2 linked regions of the Paraburkholderia bryophila genome follow. The protein of the gene in region 1 binds, or shares a complex with, the protein of each later gene. Links are inferred from orthologs where the notes say so. Each region holds a gene or a part of one and is shown on either strand. Other genes may lie near its edges. The genes, in order: dapF and GGD40_RS15140.

The links.
Region 2: the proteins of dapF (region 1) and GGD40_RS15140 are in contact, whole or in part, in a solved structure (PDB 5YGU), measured with the Escherichia coli proteins. The link is inferred for Paraburkholderia bryophila from one-to-one orthologs.

What each region holds. Positions count from the first base shown.
Region 1 is NZ_JACCAS010000001.1:2,705,553-2,708,675, reverse strand. Bases 64-2,868 are described here. They hold dapF (diaminopimelate epimerase), read right to left. Parts: upstream 1,996-2,868; coding sequence 1,132-1,995; downstream 64-1,131. Other genes in these bases: GGD40_RS12010 (lipid A biosynthesis lauroyl acyltransferase), read right to left, coding at 2,030-2,868; GGD40_RS12020 (DUF484 family protein), read right to left, coding at 331-1,062; xerC (tyrosine recombinase XerC), read right to left, coding at 64-267. Outside these bases: more of xerC, read right to left, coding at 1-63; more of GGD40_RS12010, read right to left, coding at 2,869-2,914. UniProt on the Escherichia coli protein: Involved in the succinylase branch of the L-lysine biosynthesis and in the biosynthesis of the pentapeptide incorporated in the peptidoglycan moiety. Catalyzes the stereoinversion of LL-2,6-diaminopimelate (L,L-DAP) to meso-diaminopimelate (meso-DAP).
Region 2 is NZ_JACCAS010000001.1:3,378,193-3,381,415, forward strand. The notes cover bases 1-2,905. They hold GGD40_RS15140 (RNA pyrophosphohydrolase), read right to left. Parts: upstream 1,879-2,905; coding sequence 1,123-1,878; downstream 1-1,122. Other genes in these bases: proB (glutamate 5-kinase), read left to right, coding at 1-323; GGD40_RS15135 (CNP1-like family protein), read right to left, coding at 489-1,046; GGD40_RS15145 (proline--tRNA ligase), read left to right, coding at 2,223-2,905. In the rest of the region: more of GGD40_RS15145, read left to right, coding at 2,906-3,223. UniProt on the Escherichia coli protein: Master regulator of 5'-end-dependent mRNA decay.

The sequences.
Region 1 (3,123 bases):
CAGATCGACGCGGCCGGCGAGCCAGCGGTAAAACGCGCGCCATGCCGACAGCCGGTGACTGATCGAACGCGCCGTCAGGCCGCCCGAATGCGCGCGGGACACAGCGCCGCGAATATCCACCGCGGTCAGGCTTTGCAGCGGCCGACCTTTGGCCAGCAGCCGAAGTTCGTCGAGTTCGTGGGTATAAGCGCGTAGCGTATGCGCCGACAGCCGCCGCTCATGTTCGAGATTCGACAGATAGGCGGCGATCGGGTCGGTTTCGGTCACGATGGGCTTTTAGCGGCTGGGGCGGCTTGGGCGGCGGTAGCGGATCGGTTGCACGATCGGCGCTCAGCGCGGCAGCAAACGGCTCAGCGCGGCGCTGGCCAGCGCGCCGATCTGCGTCAGGAAATCGGTCGCCATGCCGTCGTGGAAGCGGCGCGCGTCGGCGGAACCCATCACCAGCAGGCCGAAGGTCGGTGCTTCTTCCTTGCCCTCGGGGTCGCGCAACGCGAGCAGCGCGATCGACTCGGTGACGTGCGCGGCTTCGGACGGCGCTGCGCCGGACGCGCTTTCTTCAGGCGCGGCAGTCGTCGCATTCGCGGACGGCACCAGCCACTGCGCCGCTTCGAAGCCGGTGTTCGCGCCGCAATACGGCGTGGTCAGGCTATTGGCGAAAATCCGCACTTCTTCACCGACGTGGCGCGCGAAGTCGGCTTGTGCATAAGGCTCGGCCACGTCCCACACGCGCAGCGCGGCTTGCGGCACGTCGAAGATATCGCGCAAACCGGTGGCGATCGTGCGCGGCAACGCGTACGGATCGCGCTCGGCCATCACGCGAATGGTCCAGCGGTTGAATTTCGACGCGATGCTGTCGTTCTCGTGGCCGTAGCGCAGCAGTTCGGCGAGGCGGCGTTCGAGATGCTTGTTCTTGTCGCGCAGCATTTCCATCTGCCGTTCCTGCAGCGACACCGCGGCTTTGCCGTGCGGGTTCGCGAGCCGGATGGTCGCGAGTGTCTCCGCGTGGTCGGCGAAGAATTCGGGGTTGGCGAGCAGGTATTCGGCGACTTCGCGATCGTTCATGGTTTCGGCTAAAGGACTACGGGGCGACGCCTTGGGGCGGCGCTTCGGTCAATGGATTCAGGCAGCTAACTAATCGGCCAGCTCAATCTCGCCTTCGAAGACGGTCGCCGCAGGGCCGGCCATCAGCAACGGCTCGTCGGCTTTCGCACTGTCCCACGTGATGGTCAGCTTGCCGCCATGCGTATGCACAAGCACCGGCGCTTCGAGCAAACCGCGCCGGATTCCGGCCGCGACCGCCGCGCACGCGCCCGTGCCGCACGCCAGCGTTTCGCCGGCGCCGCGCTCGAACACACGCAGCTTGATCTCGCTACGGCCGACGATCTGCATGAAGCCCGCGTTCACGCGCTGCGGAAAGCGCGCGTGACGCTCGATCACCGGGCCTTCGACCAGCACCGGAAACGCTTCGACGTCGTCGACCACCTGGACCGCGTGCGGATTGCCCATGGACACGACTGAAATCCAGCGCGTCGTGCCGTTTACGTCGAGCGGCCACAGCGTGTCCGCGCCTTCGCGACGGCCTTCGAGGCCCTTGGTGGCGAACGGCACGCGCTCCGGGTCGAACACCGGCGCGCCCATGTCGACCAGCACCTCGCCGTTTTCCTGCATGGTCAGCGTGAGAGTGCCGTTCTGTACCTGCACACGCACCGTGCGCTGGTCGGTCAGACCCGTGTCGTGAACGAACTTCACGAAACAGCGCGAGCCGTTGCCGCAATGTTCGACTTCACCGCCGTCGCAATTGAAGATGCGATATCTGAAGTCGACGCCTGCGATGGTGGGCTTTTCCACCAGCAACAACTGGTCGGCGCCGACGCCGAAATGCCGGTCCGCGAGCGCGCGCACCTGCGCCGGCGTCAGGTTGACCGGTTGGGTGTAGCCGTCGAGCACGACGAAGTCGTTGCCCGCGCCGTGCATTTTGGTGAATTTCAGTTTCATCACGCTATTGTAAGTGACGCGCCCGCGCCTGCGTTCAATACACGCTGGGTTCGCCCGGCGGCCGGGTTTTGAAGCGCTTGTGCACCCAGTAGTACTGCTCGGGCATCAGCGGAATCTGCTCTTCCAGGAAGGCGTTCATGCGACGGGCGTCCGCTTCGTCGTCGCCGGTGGGGTAGTTCTCCCACGGCTTGAATACCTTCAGCCGGTAACCCTTGTAGTTCGGCAGCACCTCGCCGATGAACGGTACGACCTGTGCATGCCCGACTTCCGCCAGTCGGCCCACCGCGGTGAGCGTGCAGGTGGGTACGCCAAAGAACGGCACGAAGGTGGAGTTGCGCATGCCGTAGTCCATGTCGGCGCCCAGCATCACCGGCTTGCGGTCGCGCAGCCAGCGCAGCACGATGCGAGCGCTGTCGGCGCGGCTCGCCATGTCGGAGCCGAAGCGGCCGCGAGCCGCTTTCGCCACGTCGTCGAGCACCTTGTTGGACATCGGCTGGTAGAGCGCGCCGCACTGCCGGTGCAGCGAGTAGTTGATGAACACGGAGCCGGCCTCGATGCCGACGAAATGCGCGCCAAGCAACAGCGTGGGCGGCATGTCCGGATCCAGCAGGTCGACCTCGCTGTCCACCTGAATGAGTTTCTTCAACTTCTCCGCCGAGCCGAACCACTGGACGCTGCGCTCCACGTAGCTGCGGATCGCGTGGCGGAAGTGTTTCTGCGCGATCTCTTCGCGGTGCTCCGCGCTCCACTCCGGGAAACACAGGCTCAGGTTGATGTGGACGACGCGCTTGCGATTGCTGGGAATCTGATAAAGCAGCCAGCCAAGTCCGTCGCCCAGTCGTGCCACGAAACCGTAAGGCAGTAGTGCCAGAAATTTGAGCAGGCCGATCGCCAGATGGCCGCCAAGCAGACTCAGCATGCCGTCCCTCCGTTCAGGGCGTCGCGCGACGGTTTACTCAAGAAATTCTGGATCGGGTCGAAATGCAACACGGGTGGACACTCTGTGACAAACAAAGGAAGTCGCTATAATAAGTGCTTCGCCGAGTTAATAGACAACTTGCGGGGCGAAGCTGGCGGGTGCGATCCACGTGATAGGCCCCAGCCAGTAAGGTATTCCGCTAAAGCGTC
Region 2 (3,223 bases), 670 kb from region 1 along the record:
TGGCGGCCCGCAAGCAATGGATGGCGGACCATCTGCAAGTGCGCGGCCACGTCGTGATCGACGACGGCGCGGTCGAAAAACTGACCGAAGGCGGCAAGAGCTTGCTGCCGATAGGCATCGTCGGTGTGCAGGGCGCGTTCGCGCGCGGCGAGGTGATTGCTTGCCTGAGCGCCGCGGGGCGGGAAGTGGCGCGCGGTTTGACGAACTACAGCAGCGCGGAAACCAAGCTGATTCAGCGTCGCCCGAGTGGCGAGATCGAGTCCGTGCTCGGCTACATGCTCGAGCCCGAGTTGATTCATCGCGACAATCTGGTCCTGGTCTGAACCCAACGCATAACGTCGGCTCGCAGCAGATTCGGCGCGGGCGCGCAGTACAGACCAAATAGCAGCGCAGACAAAAAAGCCATTTCAGCACAAGCTGAAACGGCTTTTTTCACATCCACGACGCGCTGAGACTTCAACCAGCGCGCTCAGGAACCACGACCCCTCTCAGCGAATCAACGAGGCCGCAGTGCGCTTGTAGCGGATATTTTCAAGAATCCGCTGAGCGTTGCCCGTAGGCATCTTGCTCGCGCACAGATAATCTTGGTACAGCGCCGACTGATACGCGTTCAGCGCACCGTCCTCGATACGCGTGAAATTGTTCGCGACCGTGGTGTCCCAACCGTCGTGATCCGCGTTCAGGCCCGCGTACTGGCGCCATTCGTACGTGTCGCAGCGAATCCCTTCATAGATCACATTACGTGCGCCGCTCGGGCTCGTCACGACGACGGTAAGGCGAACCACGCCGTCGGTACCTACAGTGAGCGAATTCTTGTCGACCGCAAACTGCAGCGGGGTATTACCGGAAACAGCGAACGGCAGCAGATTCGCGTCTTGCGGCAGCGGCGGCAACGTGTCCACCTTGTTTTCAACCCAGCTACCCTGGCGGTCCAGCAGGTAGACGAACGCGCTGTCGTCTTTATTGGTGGGTTTGCCGGCGCTCGAGCAACCAGCCAGCAGGGCGCCGGTGGCGACGCACGCCACGACGAGAGCAAGTGCTTTCAATATGATTTCCTCGAAACACCGGCGCGGCTCAGTGAGCCGCGCCGGTTGAGGCGGCCAGGACAGCCGCACAGCGTTGTTAATTGCGCGCGCCCGGGCGGAATAGCGAGCCGGCGGTTTCGCGAGCAGATTCGCCCTCGTCCTCATGCTCCGGCGCGGCGCCCAACTCGGGCTCCGATCCGGAACCCGAATCGCAATCGGACGCGATCGTGGTGTGAACCGATGTTTCGATGCTGACAGATGTCACCGTGGTCACGGAGGTCACCGTCATTATCGTGGAATCCGGCGGACTCTCCATTGACGACGCTATCCGGGGATAACGCGGCACGTGGTGCCCGACAGGTTTTTCCGCACGCGGCACAGCCCGGCGCATGAAGCGGGATAGCTCCGTCAGCGCCAACTGATACACATCCCGCTTGAACTCGATCACACAGTCGAGGGGCACCCAGTACTCGTTCCAGCGCCACGCATCGAACTCAGGGTGGTCGGTGGCGCGCAAGCAGATGTCGCAATCGCGTCCAACCATCCGGAGCAAAAACCAGATTTGTTTCTGGCCGCGGTAATGACCGCGTACTTCGCGCTTGATGAACTTGTCAGGCACCTCGTAACGCAACCAGTCGCGCGTGCGACCGATCACCTTGACGTGCTCAGGAAGCAGCCCGGTTTCTTCGTGTAACTCCCGATACATCGCTTGCACGGGGGTCTCTCCGTACTTGATGCCCCCTTGCGGAAACTGCCAGGAATGTTCACGGAGCCGTTTGCCCCAAAACACCTCGTTGTGCGCGTTCAAGAGGATGATGCCGACGTTCGGGCGAAAGCCTTCACGATCCAGCATACAACCACCTTCGAATCCTTTAAAATTGCTTTGATTATAAACAGATAACGGACCCGACGCACCGATTCGCACCAGATTGGAACGATTCGCCGCAAAAGGCCCCGCGTTTGCGGTAGCCTGTCAGTCTTTCCGTGCCTTATCCCGTGTGTGAAGGCTTTGCGCGGCAGCTTCGGCGGCGCGCAAAAGCGTGCCGAGGCGCACAACAGCGCGCTAAGGCGTGAGCACGCGGCGCTGTGCCAGGCGTCGGGCGAACCGGGCTGACAGAGCGCCGGGTCTGTGTCGATTCCCCACCGTTTTCACCTTTCGGGCGGTCCTTCCGGAGCCGCCGCTTTTGGAAAATCTGAATGAAAGCTTCCCGTTTCTTTATCGGCACGCTGAAAGAAGCGCCCGCCGACGCCGAGATCGTCAGCCACAAGCTCATGGTGCGCGCCGGCATGATCCGTCGCGTGGCCGGCGGTATTTACAACTACCTGCCGGTCGGCCTGCGTTCGATCCGCAAGGTGGAAGCCATCGTGCGTGAAGAAATGAACCGGGCCGGCGGGATCGAACTGCTGATGCCGGCCGTGCAACCGGCCGAGTTGTGGCAGGAGTCGGGCCGCTGGGAAAAGTACGGCCCCGAGCTGCTCCGTTTCAAAGACCGCAAGCAAACCGATTTCGTGATCGGACCGACCCACGAAGAAGTGGTCACGGACATCGCGCGTAATCAGATCAAGAGCTACCGCCAGCTGCCGGTGAATTTCTACCAGATCCAGACGAAGTTCCGCGACGAGATCCGTCCGCGTTTCGGCGTGATGCGCGGTCGCGAATTCATCATGAAAGACGCGTACTCGTTCGACAAAGACGCGGAAGGTCTGCGCGAGTCGTATCGCAAGATGTACGACGCGTACGTGCGCATCTTCACGCGCCTCGGTCTGGACTTCCGCGCGGTGGCGGCGGACAACGGTTCGATCGGCGGCAGCGGTTCGCACGAATTCCACGTGATCGCCGACACCGGTGAAGACGCGATCGCTTACTGCCCGACCTCTGAGTTCGCGGCGAACGTCGAAGCGGCCGAAGCGTTGCCGCTGTACGCGCAACGCGCGGCGCCTGCCGAAGCGCTGACGAAAACCGCCACGCCGGGCAAGGCGAAGTGCGAGGCCGTCGCCGAACTGTTGAACATTCCGCTCGAGCGCACCATCAAGTCGATCATTCTCGCGACCGAAAACGAAGGCGCCGAGCCGACCATCTGGTTGCTGATGCTGCGCGGCGATCACGACCTGAACGAAATCAAGGCGAGCAAGCTGCCGGGTCTGGCCGAATTCCGCATGGCAACCGAGGCTGAAATCGTCGAGACCTTCGGCACGCC